Regions from separate parts of the Desulfovibrio inopinatus DSM 10711 genome, predicted to be linked through region 2. Evidence: riboswitches for the same ligand, from Rfam matches in the RefSeq annotation. Region 2 holds a riboswitch; the other holds the start of a gene.
The links. Region 2 has a riboswitch for cobalamin ahead of G451_RS0103495 (ribonucleoside triphosphate reductase). Riboswitches for the same ligand answer to the same signal wherever they lie in the genome.
Positions count from the first base shown of each region.

Region 1: another riboswitch for cobalamin. It lies ahead of G451_RS0125620 (sirohydrochlorin cobaltochelatase); the one in region 2 lies ahead of G451_RS0103495 (ribonucleoside triphosphate reductase).

Region 1 covers NZ_KE386882.1:78,942-86,419, reverse strand. The annotation lists gene G451_RS0125640 (type IV pilus twitching motility protein PilT) at 140-1,225, shown strand; gene G451_RS0125635 (type IV pilus twitching motility protein PilT) at 1,240-2,412, shown strand; gene G451_RS0125630 (iron-sulfur cluster assembly scaffold protein) at 2,573-3,265, shown strand; gene G451_RS0125625 (GGGtGRT protein) at 3,278-4,276, shown strand; gene G451_RS0125620 (sirohydrochlorin cobaltochelatase) at 4,348-5,247, opposite strand; cobalamin riboswitch at 5,380-5,559, opposite strand; gene sucD (succinate--CoA ligase subunit alpha) at 5,598-7,478, opposite strand, start outside.
Region 2 covers NZ_AUBP01000002.1:259,024-266,501, forward strand. The annotation lists gene G451_RS0103485 (heterodisulfide reductase-related iron-sulfur binding cluster) at 1-1,038, opposite strand, end outside; gene G451_RS0103490 (hypothetical protein) at 1,259-1,828, opposite strand; cobalamin riboswitch at 2,030-2,205, shown strand; gene G451_RS0103495 (ribonucleoside triphosphate reductase) at 2,381-4,450, shown strand; gene G451_RS0103500 (hypothetical protein) at 4,463-4,690, shown strand; gene G451_RS0103510 (acetolactate synthase large subunit) at 5,047-6,639, shown strand; gene G451_RS0103515 (AraC family transcriptional regulator) at 6,827-7,478, shown strand, end outside.

The sequences.
Region 1 (7,478 bases), on a different contig from region 2:
CGGATGCTGGACATAATATATTGATTGAGAATCAAGGAGCCGCTTTGCTTGATTCAAAAAATGTTTTTCGGTAATTCCATTGAAAATTCATAATGGTATTTTTCTATTTTATACTTCGATTTCATGACATGGAGGTTGTATGGCGCAAATCGATGCGTTTCTCAAAATGATGCGTGAAACAGGTGCATCTGATCTGCATTTATCAAGCGGGTCCCAACCTATTTTACGTATCAATGGCATCTTACAGCGTATTAAATATAAAGTACTTGAGGACGAAGATCTTAAAGCATTGTTGTATGAGATAACGCAGGAAAAACGTGTTAAAGAATTTGAAGAGACAGGGGATATTGATTTTGCCTATGAAATAGAAGGTCTCGACCGATATCGTGTCAATTTTTTTCGCCAACAGTACGGCGTTGCAGCGGTATTTCGTCGCATACCGAGCGAGTTGCTCACGCTTGATGATCTTGGCATGCCTGAGGTGCTGAAAGAGTTAGCGTTATTACCAAAGGGACTTGTTCTTGTCACCGGCCCGACAGGCAGTGGGAAATCAACGACATTGGCCGCCATGGTTCACCATGCCAATACCCATCGGAAAGATCATATCATCACCATTGAGGACCCCATCGAGTTTCTTCACCCATCGAAAAGTTGTCTCATCAACCAACGCGAAATTGGACGCGATACAAAAACATTCTCGTCTGCATTACGCGGGAGCTTACGCGAAGACCCGGACATCATCCTCGTTGGGGAAATGCGTGATCTTGAAACGATTGAACTTGCTTTGGAAGCCGCTGAAACTGGGCACCTTGTCTTGTCCACGTTGCATACTATTTCGGCTTCCAAAACCATCGACCGCGTTATCGAGGTCTTCCCCGGCGATAAGCAAGAACAAATCCGCTCCAGTTTGGCGGAGTCGCTCCGAGCAGTTGTCGCGCAGAATTTATTTCGTCGTATCGATACACCTGGACGCGTGGCCGCACTAGAAATTCTTATTGCTACGCCGGCGGTACGAAATCTCATTCGTGAAAGAAAAAATCATCAGATTGAAGGGGTTATCGAGACAGGGAAAGCACATAACATGCGACTGATGGACGATTCCATTGAAGAATTATTGGATGCTGGTATTATTGACGAACATGACGCTTTGTCCAAGTGTGTGAATAAGAAACGTTTTCGTGCGCGACTTGAAGATGAAAACACCACATTGTTTCAATACGAATAATCCCCGCATATATTATGGAACACATTGAGCTCGATAGTCTGATTTGTGATGTCCTTGAAGCAGCGCCAGCGTTGTCGGATATTCTTTTTTCGCCGGACAAACCGATCCAGGCGGATATTCATGGTGTTTTGACGCCAATTGAGAACTCCATTGTGCCTGGCGTGCTTTCTTCGGAGAAAACCGCTTCGGTGGCCGCGGTCATACTGAACGATCGTCCAGAAAAGCAAGCAGAGCTTCAAGCCGAGGGAGCCTGCGATCTCTCGTACGATGTCGAAACAGCCCGATTTCGTGTCAATATTTTTACACGTCGTCGATCATTTTGCATTGTCATGCGACGTCTGCCTTCCACGGTTCCTTCTTTGGCTGAACTCCGTTTACCACGACTTTTTTCGACAATCGGTCAGGAACACAGTGGGCTTGTGCTCGTTGTCGGGGCAACAGGTACCGGAAAGTCGACAACGTTGGCTGCTATTTTGGACGACATCAATAAGAGCCAGGCCGTCCATATCATCACATTGGAAGATCCCGTTGAGTATGTGCATGACCACCACATAGCCACGATAAGTCAGCGTGAACTTGGGCTCGACTTTCCTTCGTTCTCTCATGGACTTCGAGCGGCCTTACGTCAGGCTCCACGGGTGATTCTCGTCGGAGAACTGCGCGACCGCGAAACCATCACCACCGCACTTCGTGCTGCGGAAACGGGCCACCTTGTGCTTTCCACATTGCATACTATCGATACCGGGGGAACAATTGGTCGTATTGTCGGGATGTTCGATCATTCCGAAGAACGGTATCTCCGTCAGCGTCTTGCGGCCAGTCTGAAGTTTGTCATTGCTCAACGTTTGCCGGGACGTCTTGGCGGAGGACGGGTTCCTGCCTTTGAAATCATGCGGAATACGTTGGCGATTCGAGAATTGTTGTTGAGTGGTGAAACGCCAGAAAAGACATACTACGATATTATTGAAGCCGGAAAAACGTTCGGCATGATTACTTTCGATCACTATCTCGCCATGCTTTTTCAAAAAAATATTATCGACGAAACAACGGCCATATTTCATGCCAGCGATCGCAGCCGTTTGCTGTTGGCGATTGATGGCATCAAAAAAGCCCGAGGCGAGACGGTCTCAACCATTCAAGGTCTCCGTCTCGACGACGAATATGAGGAAATCGACCATGACAGCTAAAATTTTTCTATAATGACATCATAGGGCATTCTGTTTTACGTGGAAACGGGGATGTACCTGTCAGAATGTTTGGCGGGATGGATTGCCATTGGTACCCGCTCGTATCCCCTCCGGAGTTTTTGAATCCTGTTATGAGGTGACATGAATACAGGAGATCCACATGATGTATACGGAAACGGTGGAAGGAATGGATTGCGTGGCCAAAGGACCGCAGAATGGTCCTGCCCCCATTCCTCAAGAGGGACGTTATGTCCAGGCCAAAGAGATTGCTGACATTTTCGGCCTGTCACATGGCGTAGGATGGTGCGCTCCGCAGCAGGGGGCGTGTAAGCTGACACTCAATATCAAACATGGCATTGTTGAAGAGGCGCTTGTGGAAATTTTGGGGTGTACAGGCGCTACGCATTCCGCAGCCATGGCCGCGGAGATTTTGCCGGGGAAAACCATCCTTGAAGCGTTGAATACCGATTTGGTCTGCGATGCTATCAATACGGCTATGCGTGAACTCTTCAACCAGATTGTGTATGGCCGGAGTCAAACGGCATTCTCAGAAAATGGTCTTCCTGTGGGGGCTGCTCTTGAAGATCTTGGCAAGACATTGCGCAGTCAAGTCGGGACCATGTACAGTAGTAGACTTAAAGGCCCACGATACCTTGAAATAACAGAAGGCTATGTGCGTCGTATCGGGCTCGATGCCAATGATGAAATTATAGGCTACAGCTATGTCAATATCGGTCGCATGATGGCGCTGATTGAAGAAGGCGTTGATCCGGCGCAGGCTCTTGAAAAGGCTTCCGGGGAATACGGTCGATTTGATGAAGCCGTGCGAACGCTTAACCCGCGCAAAGCGTAGGGAGGGGCAGACATGGAACTGTTTGAAAATCAACAGCGTCGCATGCCGTCTATCGAAACGACCCTGAAGCACTATGGACTCAAAGAGTTGGCCGATGCACGTCAGCTCTGTCTTTCAAAAGGCGTCGATCCCGCAGCAATGGTGCGTTCGATTCAGGAAATCTGTTTTGAAAACGCCTGTTGGGCGTATACGCTCGGTGCAGCCATTGCCATAGCGAAGAAGACCAGCAAAGCGACGGATGCGGCGAAAGCAATTGGGGAAGGATTACAGTCGTTTTGTATACCGAAATCAGTTGCCGATCAGCGTCAGGTTGGCCTCGGCCATGGTAATTTGGCGGCAATGTTACTGTCGGAAGAGACAGCGTGCTTTGCGTTTATTGCCGGTCATGAATCGTTTGCAGCGGCTGAAGGTGCCTTGGGTATTGTGCATTTCGCCAACAAAGCACGAACACAACCTTTGCGCGTCATTCTCAATGGATTGGGGAAAGACGCGGCTCATATCATTTCTCGAATCAACGGATTTACGCACGTCAAAACCCGTTTTGTTTATGAAACGGGAGAGTTGAATATCGTTTCTGAAACTCGCTACTCCCAGAGTGATCGTGGTGATGTGCGGTGTTTTGGAGCCGATGATGTCCGTGAAGGGGTAGCCATCAATCATCACGAAGGTGTGGATGCGTCCATCACGGGAAACTCGACCAATCCGACGCGGTTTACACATCCCGTGGCCGCCATTTATAAAAAAGAACGCCTCAGTCAGGGAAAACCGTATTTTTCTGTTGCTTCGGGAGGCGGCACCGGACGTACGTTGCACCCGGATAATATGAAAGCCGGCTCGGCATCGTACGGTATGACCGATACGATGGGACGAATGCATTGCGATGCCCAATTTGCGGGATCGTCGTCGGTTCCGGCACATGTTGAAATGATGGGACTGATCGGTATGGGGAACAATCCCATGGTCGGGGCAACTGTGGCTGTTGCTGTAGCCGTTGCGCAGGCTCTGCAATAGTATCGATAATTACAAAGACGCTTACACGAGCGTGTCATGAATAAGCGGGGGGCGTACGCCCCCCGACGATGTTAGTGAGACTTGATATTGAGTTGAGAATAGGCTGTTTTGAGATGATCAACCCATATGGCGACCAGCTGGTCATAGTCTGCCAGCCCTGTGAGCACTGGTACACTCGTGATGCCGTTTTTATCAAGAATGGACTTCCATGAATCGGGCTCGTCGCCGGCCATATCATTATTGGCATGATCACCCGCCACGGACATTAACGGCATGAGCCAGGCCTTGGTCAGGCCATTTTTTTTGAGCTTTTCGATTACGTCGTCGAGCGTTGGGAAGCCTTCAACCGTTCCGACAAAAATATTGGGGTCTCGCTTGGCGAGATGATACTGGAGAGCCGCATAATAGACGTCGGCTGGATGGTGTGTTCCGTGTCCCATAAGGACAATGGCTTCATTGGGTTTTCGGTCAGCGGGCAGACAGGCCATGATCGCATCGGCGACCTTTTCGAGATCGGTGGATGTCGCCATGAGGGGCATTCCCATGACAACCTGTTGCATGCTCTTGCCCATCGTTGGAAAAGCGTAAGCTGTTTTCAGTAGGTTATGATATTCCTCACCTGGAATGCTGTGAAGCGATTGGACCGCGACGTGGGTAAAATTTTCATCTTTCATCTGTGCAAGTGCTTCGGCTGGTGACGCGATATTCCGGTGTTGCTCCCGAGCGATTTTGGCCCGAACGATTTTTGATGAATAGGCCATGCGCACTGGTACGTTGGGGAAGGTTTTTTTGATGACACCTTCAATGTGCTGAAGCGCTTTTTCTGCCGTGGGCATCGTGGTACCAAATGCGACAACAAGAATTCCCGGTTTATCTTGTTTAGGACCATCATGGCCGCAATAGGCCTGCATTGTTGGGAAAGCACAAAGAATCAGCAGTAGAATGATTGTCGAGAAAAGACGTTGAAACATGCATACCTCGGAAAGGTCGCGGGCTTTGTGATGGGCCGATAAAAAAGTCCTTCCATCGGCAATGCCTCAAGAAGGACAAGACGTTTTTTTGCCCTGGTCGTATGATCGGCAAAAAGCCCGTTGCCGTCACACCATATCCTTATTCGTCGGGCAGGTCTTCCGGCTTACTCCACCACGTTCGGCCTTCCCAGGTTTTCCCAGTGACACACAAGGAACGTGGCAACATTGGAGTTTACGGCGGCGGGTCCGCTCCCGATTTTCACGGGATTCCCTTTTCAGCTCATGATGAGCACCCGCGCTTTCTGTATCGTGCAGCGTGTCTTTCGGTCAAGACGTGCAAGGAACCAACCTTATCGTGCCATGGTGGTGGCGAGGGCGTCGGCCAGCTTGTCGAGTTGGTCGAAAACGGGAATTCCGGCATCGTGCAAACTGCGTACTTTGGACTGGGCATCGCCAGCGGATTCGATAATAGCTCCAGCGTGTCCGAGGCGTTTTCCCGGAGGGGCGCTCAATCCGGCAATAAAGGCTGCCATGGGTTTGGGCGCGCCGCATTCGGCATAAATACGGCCAGCCTCCTCCTCGGCTTTGCCTCCAACTTCACCAAGCATGAGAATGGCATCCGTCGTGTCATCGGCCAAAAGATGTGGCAAGAGATCAGCAAAAGAGGATCCGATAAACGGGTCTCCCCCCACTCCGATGCAAATGGATTGTCCAAGCCCACGGCTGCTGAGATGGGCGGCCGCTTCGTACGTCAACGTTCCGCTTCGCGAGAGAACCGCCACGCGTCCCGGTCGGAATGGATCCGTCGGCATAATCCCCGCTTTGAATGCTCCTGGAACGATGATTCCGGGGGTATTGGGGCCGATAAGACGGGTTGAGGTTTGGTCAAGTCGGGAGAGGAGTGCAAGCATCGGTAACTGAGGAATACCTTCGGTAATGAGAATAACAGTCTCAATACCGGCATCGGCGGCTTCCAATACCGTGTCCGGGGCAAATGCAGCCGGGACAAAGATAACGCTGACCGTTGCGCCATGGTGATGGACGGCTTGCGCAACGCTGTCATAGACGGGGATGCCGCAAACGGATGCTCCTCCTTTGAATGGCGTGACGCCAGCCACAATATTGGTACCGGCATCAAGCATAAGTCGGGTATGGTGTCCGGCGACGCGTCCGGTGATACCTTGAATGAGAATTTTCGTTTCGGCAGCTTTCGGGAGCGCTGGACCTGTGGGGTGAGGTAACGATTTGGGCATCGCAGATGCCGTTTGGAAGGGGAGCGTTTTGGGGGTGCTGAATGCGAAGTCAGAAATTGATCCATGTGATGGTTTGGCACCGAAGGCTTTTGTCAGGAGCCTGACGGCTTCGGCCGTATCATTGGCTTGCAGAACGCCGGGAAGAGAGGAAAGAATTTGACGGCCTTCCTGGGCAGAATTCCCCGCCAAGCGGGCGACGAGGGGTTTCGGGGGAGCATTTTGTTCAAGGGCCTCGGTCATGGCAAAGGCAACACTTGCACAGGAAAGAATTCCACCGAAAAAATTGATAAAAACGGCTTCGACCTGGGTATCGTCAAAAAGGAGTCGAAATGCGGTCTTCATGCGCTCACTGTCCGCAGCACCTCCGAGATCGAGAAAATTGGCGGCACGGAGACCGGACGCATTGAGTATATCCATGGTCGCCATGGCCAGACCGGCTCCATTGGCGACAAGCCCAACGCAACCATCCAAGGTATGGAATGGAAGACCCACGGCGCGGGCGAGATTTTCTCGTTCGGAGAGATAGGCGGAGAGGTGGAATCGATTTGGATTTGGGGAGAGAGCCAATGCATTGTCGCCGATTTCAACTTTGGCGTCGAGGGCAGTCCATTCTCCATCGACGACAACAAGTGGGTTGATTTCCGCCAAAAGCAAGCCATTTTCCCATACCGCCTGAAAGAGATGCGTCGTGAGCACCAAGAAACCGGGCCAAAGTGCTTTTTCGCACCCTAAGTGAAAGAACGCACGTCGGACTTGCCAAGAACCAAGCCCTTCGGGCAGTGAAACGGTTTGAACGAGAAGATTGTCTGTATCGGCGGACTCCACATCAATACCGCCATGGCGTCCGCAGATAAAAACCAGGGATTTTTTATCTCGAGATACCGAGAGACTGAGATAGTATTCGCGTTCAAACGAAAGTTGTCCTTCAATACGGACATACGGTGGAGTAGTCCCGGCGACGGGTGTTAAAAGCACCTG
Region 2 (7,478 bases):
GTCATTCTTCATGATACTGCCGTATATCGTCTTGCTCAGCGTGCGAATGCGCATTTCCTGCACACGACCAAGGATACCGTCAGGAATCGGCACGGTTTTCAGGGCGGCTTGGATATTGTTGAAGGTGACATTGCAGAGCTTTGGGGCGTCAGGATCCTGCTGTTTCGCAGGGGAGAACTCCGGCACCATCAGGTTTCGGTCCGTCCCTCCGACCAGCGCCTGATATTCTTCCGCATAATAGGCTCGTTCCGGCAACGCTTTTTTCAGCAGATAGCCGCATGTCGGGCAGGATGTGACAATGCTATACCCATCGTCGATGAGTTCGCTCATAAGCGAAACCGTACGTTCTGCACTGGCAAGCGTTGTCGGGCGATCTCCCTCCAGCATGCTGGGCATGCCGCAACAGCCTTGTTTCGGTGGGTAATATACGGTGATATTATTGCGTTGCAGCACTTCGACTGCGGCCTGGGCAACTTCCGGGAAAAGGCGTCGAGCCGTGCAACCGGAGAAGAACGCGACTTTCTTGCCTTTGGTTTCGGACTGTGCAGCGGGCCGTGTATCCCATCCTTCTTTTTTTGCTATGGCGGGAAACGCTGTCCGAGGAATCAGGGGCAATTTGCGTTTGGCATGAATACCGGCGGTTTTTCTGATCAATCCTCCGGAAAGCGGGTGTTGCAACAGGGCGTTCGCAATTTGCGGAGCGGCACCGCATAATATCCCGAGACGTTCGACGTCTTCAAGAAGGCGCAGGGGCAACGGGAGGCCATCCCGTTCGATGAACATGGTTTTGGCCAAAAGGATATCCTGCCGGACATCATCGCAGGGGCACAGTGCGCAATAGTTGCAGCTCTCTGCCAATTCGCGCAATTCGGTTCCTGTGATCCGTTCTCCTGTTTCCTGTTCCCGGTCGACAAGGGCATAGAGTTTGGGAAAGAATAGGCAATTCGTTTCGTACATGTACCGACAGCAATCACAATCCAGGCACAAGTCGACGACTTTTCGCATCTGACGTTCGGCATTATCCATCTGCGTACTCATATGTGTTTCGCGACGACATCAGGCAGATTCGTCGCGTGTGTTGAGTGTGGTGAAAGGGAAATACGATTGATTCACGGAGAGCGGTGTTGTGTTGTTATTTTTAACATATATACGCGTGGGGAGTATGGCGGGTCAAGATAGGACCACGTGTTGTTTTCTGCAATGCGAACATCCGGAGAATATTGGTATGGAGATACCTGGGATTATGGGTGTCTTCCTGCTACATATGCTTGTTTTTCGCTGCATACTTTCCCATTACCCAAAGCAGAAGCACACAGATGAGCGCGCCAATCAGCGCTGCAGGAAGGATGGCCCATCCTGACGTACCGCCTTCAAGTCGCGACCAGATAATTTTAAGTGTGGCGGCTGCAATGACAATGAGCATGGCTAGCCTGATGTTTCGCATGAAGCATGCGATCCCCATGAAAAGGTAGGTCACGAGTACCGCAATCCAGCCGAGCACGGTGAACGTTGTGATATCGCCGTAGAGATAAGCGTATTCCGACTGGAGAAACGCCGTGACGTGTGGATCAGGATTTTGGGGTGGTGGAAACCAGCCCATGGATGTTGCCATGGCAAAAATGGAAAACGCCATGCCACCGAAAGATTTTTTCCAGGCAAAGAAACAAAACGGCAGCAAGAGCAGGGGGCGGATATACCAACTCCATACATTGTGATGCCGCGCCCACATCCAATCAAAGAATGTGGGCGAAAACATCATGAGCAGGATGAACGCGAGGGTGCCGACTGAAAAAACGATTGCGAGAATGACATCACGTGCTTTCGACATAGGTTTCCTTGGGTGTCCACTGGAATGCGTACATCCCTCGTGGGGGTTGGGTCTTTGAATGAGGAATATTGCAAAATTTTTCGTAATTGCTTTCAAAAATTTTATGGTTCCCTGTCAACGCGTATTTTTCGGTCCCCTTATGAGATGAGGATGGGGAAGGATCGTCTTGCGTCCTGCTACAGCTTGAGGTACTTGCCTGCCTCACCACGATGTTCTTCAGGTGGCCACAGGCCATAACAGGGAATCCGGTGCAAATCCGGAGCGGTCCCGCCGCTGTCATCCTCATGGACGTGTGATCCTCAAACGCCACTGCCGTCAGGCGGGAAGGCGGATCATACGAGGATAGCCAGAAGACCTGCCTGAAGCATTTCCTGCCCGCTACGGTTCGCGGAGCCCGTAGAGGGACTTGAATGGACACACCATATAACTGTTGTCGCGGTTTTTCGGTTCTGCCGTTGGACCTCGCGTCGGCAACATCATCAAGCAGTTAAGCCGTGATCACTTTTTTCTGTGCCGGCTCTTTCCGCGTCGCTGCTTGTGTCATGATTTTTTATGCCCAGCAAAATTCTCAAGCGTGATGGTTGTATCGAAACCTGGTCGACCAAGCGAATCGGCAATGCCATTTTCAAAGCACTCAATGGAAGTGGCATCAAAGACCCGTTACTTGCGGACCGATTGGCCAGAAAAGTCGAGCAGAAGCTCAAAGAAGCAGACGTCGACATCCCCGAACAAGAAGAAGTGCAGGACATGGTTCAGCAGGTGCTCATGGAAGCACGGCTGTACAAGGTGGCCGAGCGCTACATTATTTATCGGGAAAAACGTCGTGAACTGCGTTCTCAAAACGCCGCCTATTTGGACATTGCCGGTGTAACGGACAGTTATTTGAACAATGTCGACTGGCGCGTAAATGAAAATTCCAACATGGTCCATTCCTATCAGGGGCTTATTTTGCACATGGCCGGTGCCGTTCAGGCTCGGTATATGCTGGAAAGATATCCTGAAGAAGTCCGCATGGCCCATACCCACGGCTACTTCCATATTCACGACCTGTCATTTGGACTCGCAGGATATTGCTCCGGTTGGAGTTTGCGGGATCTGCTCTTGGAAGGGTTCAATTTGCGGGATAGGTGCTCCTCGACACCGGCCAAGCATTTTGACGCTGCGTGCGGGCAAATAGTCAATTTTCTCGGAACACTGCAAAATGAATGGGCTGGGGCGCAAGCCTTCAACAACGTTGATACATACCTGGCTCCCTTTATTCGATACGACAACTTGAATTACAACGATGTAAAGCAACAGATTCAAAAGTTGCTGCATAATCTGAATGCGACATCTCGTTGGGGCGGGCAGAGTCCGTTCACGAATTTCACGTTCGATTTTTCACCCCCGGCACACATCGCCAACGAAGCCGTTATTATCGGCGGCGAGTTGCAAGACTCGACCTATGGTGAGTATGCCGAGGAAATGGCCATGATCAACCGGGCGTTCCTCGAAATCATGTTGGAAGGCGACGCCGATGGCCGCATTTTCTCCTTTCCAATTCCCACGTATAACGTGACCGAAGACTTTCCCTGGGATTCCGTGGAAGGGAAACTTCTCATGAAGATGACCGCGAAATACGGTGCACCGTATTTCCAGAACTTCATTAATTCCGATCTGAATCCGGAAGATGTGCGCTCCATGTGCTGCCGCCTGCAAATGGACTTGCGAGAGATTCGCAAGAAAACCGGTGGATTGTTTGGCGCCGGGGATTTGACCGGGTCCATCGGGGTCGTGACCCTGAACCTTCCCAAGTTGGCCTATCTTGCCCATAACGAAGAAGATTTCCTGGACTTGATCACGGAATATGCTTCGTTGGCGAGTGAGTCCTTGGAGTTCAAACGGAAAGTGGTGCAGAAGAATCTTGATGCAGGCATGTTTCCGTTTTCTCGGCGGTATTTGAAGAATGGTTTCAAAGGTCATTTTTCGACCATTGGCTTGATCGGTGGTCACGAAGCCTGCATGAACCTGTTGGGCAAAGGCATCGAAAGCCCCTCCGGTATGCGCTTGATGAAACGTATACTCAATCATCTGAGAAGTCTTGTTGTGCAATTTCAGGAAGAAACAGGAAACTTGTACAACCTGGAAGCCACGCCCGGAGAAGGCACATGCTATCGACTCGCAAAGATCGATAAAGCATTGTATGCCGATATTTATACGTCCGGCAATGGAACGCCGTATTATACCAATTCGACACTCTTGCCGGTTGGTATTAGCTCCGATGTGTTCTTTTCACTGGAACACCAAAATGATTTGCAGACGCTCTACAATGGCGGTACGGTTTTTCACACCTTTTTGGGTGAAGCCGTTCCCAACGAAGAGAGTATTCAGCGTTTCCTTTTGAAAGCCATGAGTATGACCAAGATTCCCTATATCTCCGTGACACCGACATTCTCGGTCTGTGAGAATCATGGGTATCTCTATGGCGAACAGTTCCGTTGTCCGACATGTGATCGGGAAACCGAAGTCTATACGCGTGTCGTGGGATACTATCGCCCGGTCAATCGCTGGAATAAGGGCAAACAGGAAGAATACAAGGATCGGACGGAATACGCGATGGAAGTGCTTTGTAAAACAGCGTAAAATACGGTCTCAATGATTCTCGATGCCAATCAGATTGCCTCTATCAGGCAAAACAACGACGAAGAACTCCGCGGGGGTAGCCGTGCTACACACGGCTACCCCGCGCACACCATTCAAAATCTGCTCCATACCATCGAAGCCTTGAAAAAGGAAAAACGCAAGTGGAAGAAACTGGCGCAGTCCAGAGGAAAACTTCTTGAAGAGATTGGAGCATTGGCGTCGCAGGTAAATCACGACTGAGACACAATCAGTCTGTATCCGTACTGCGTTTTCAAATGGCCCTATGGAAGAGTGTTCTTTCATAGGGCCATCCTTGTCAGAGGAGCTTGACCGCCGTTATTTGCCTCGCTACGGTTTTATCATGGTAAACACGTGTTTCTTCTTTTCTGAGGAACGCTCTCCATTTGTATTTTTGAGCTGTCAGCCCTGTGTCTCGTCGAGTCGGGGAAATGCTCATGAAGGCTCCTTGCGCTTTCCGATGGCGGCGTTATGTCGGTTTCGGGGGCGCCTGTATTTCCTTTGCAAGAGAGTGCACATGAATTGCTCACGCGTGGTCGTGGGCTATGCGTGAAGAATTTGAAACAAGGAGTGAATTGATGACGTTAGATTCTTCTCGGGATGGGAATGCTGCCTTGCCCGAGACGCTGAATGGTGCTGAATCGCTTGTTGCCACACTGGTTGATAGTGGCATTGAGGTCTGTTTTGCCAATCCGGGTACGTCGGAAATGCATTTTGTTTGTGCGCTCGACCATATTCCCGGCATGCGTTCGGTGCTTTGTCTGTTTGAAGGCGTCGTGACCGGTGCGGCTGATGGATATGCCCGCATGGCAGGAAAACCGGCTTGTACGTTGCTCCACCTTGGGCCGGGATTCGCCAACGGCATGGCCAATATTCATAATGCACGGAAAGGGCAAACGCCGATGGTGAATATCGTCGGTGATCATGCCACCACACATGAGCGCTATGATGCGCCATTGACCTCAAACGTCGTCGGTTTTGCCGAAGCCATTTCCCATTGGGTGCATCGGTCGAAAAGCTCACGCAATGTTGCGGTAGATGCTGCCCGCGCAGTTCAAGCGGCGCGTCAGTCTCCCGGTCAGGTGGCGACGTTAATTCTCCCTGCCGATGCTTCGTGGTTGCCAGCGGAACGACCTGCGCCACGGCTTGATGTCTGCCCGGCGGGAGTCGTGTCCGATGCGGCGATTGATGCCGCTGCACAGGCGCTTTCCAGCGGAAAGAAAACAGCAATTCTGATGCGTGGGAGTGTACTCTATGAGGAAGGACTCCACGCAGCCGGCTGCATTGCCGCCAAAGTGGGCGCGACATTGTTCTGTGATACGTTTACTCCACGGATGCGCGCAGGGGCTGGTGCGCCAATTGTTGAGCGGCTGCCGTACCGCGGGAAGGATATTCTCCGTCGATTGGGTGAGTTTGAACAACTTCTGCTTGTCGGTGCGGAACCTCCGGTTTCGTTTTTCGCCTACCCGGATCAAGAAAGCTGGCTGACACCGCCTGCATGTGCCATTTTGACATTGTCGCACCCGCATGAAGATGGCAATGCCGCTTTGGTCGCGCTGGGCGAAGCGATCAAGTCTCCACCGACCTGTTCCCTGACATCGTTTGGCCCGCCGTCGCTGCCGGGAAATGGTCCTCTGACAGCGCAAAACGCTTTGCAGATAGTAGCGGCATTGTTGCCGGAAGAGGCTATTGTCACGGATGAAGGCATTACATCCACCTTGCCGTACTCGTCGTTACTCGCGCAGTCGGCACCCCACGACTATCTTGCGCTGACGGGGGGATCCATCGGCGATATTCTGCCTTTGAGCACGGGGGTTGCCATTGGAGCACCGGGCCGCAAGGTCGTTTGTTTGGAAGGTGATGGCAGCGCCATGTACACCCTGCAAGCGCTCTGGACGCAGGCACGTGAGAAGCTTGATGTCGTCACCGTCATCTATGCCAATCGGTCGTACGCCGTATTGAATCAGGAATTACGTCTGATGCAGGCGACATCCGAAGGCGGAGTTGCAGCGTCACTGTTCGATCTGCATAATCCGTCGCTCGATTGGGTCAAACTTGCCGAAGGCATGGGCGTGTCGGCGGTACGAGCCGAAACAACGCAAGCATTTCTCGACGCGTTTACGGCCGCGCTTCGTGAGCCCGGACCGCATCTTATCGAAGCGATTATTTAGCGTGATCTTGCCACCACATGTGGTGGTGAGAGACAGGGAATGCGATGAAAACGTCCGGTCGGCCAGTGGAGCAGACCGGACGTTTTGCGTGATGTGCATGGCGGAAGACGTTTTCGCAATTTTGTCCAAGCCTTTCCACGTCAGGATGATTATGAAAGAGCTACGGAGCAGGGAGGGGATGATGTCCGTGACGAAATATGACCATTTCCAATTCATGAGTCCGAAAGAATCAGTTGGAGTTACGGTTCTTCATGCGGTCATGTCCGATTTCTCCTACAGCAAACATGCACATGAAGAATTCGCGATAGGGGTAACACGCGAAGGGGTTCAGGAATTTTCTTGCCAAGGACGTTGGTTTCGCAGTTTTCCTGGCAATATTATTTTCTTCAATCCTGGCGATGTGCATAACGGCAACCCTGGGAAAGATACCGCCCTGAAGTATACGATGCTGTATATTGATCCGAAAGTACTCTTTCCTCTTGTGGGGAGTGCAGCGCACGATGAAAAATCGGATTGTCGTATTTATGAATTACATTTTGAAGATTTTGTCCTGCAATCTTTAGTGTTGAGAATGGCGTATCTTGTCAATGCAACATCAATCGCAACGCTTGAATATGAACACGTGTTGTATGAAATCGCCAAGCGCCTGAGTCAGCGCATGGGAACATTCCATTCTGATAAATGGATAAAGAGCAAAGATGCCCTGCTCTTAAAGGTGCGAGATTATATTTTCGCAAATATTGCACAGGATATTTCGATAGATGATCTCAGTTCAATCGTGCACATGTCGAAATATCATTTCATCCGCATGTTTCGAACACAATTCGGGCTCACACCTC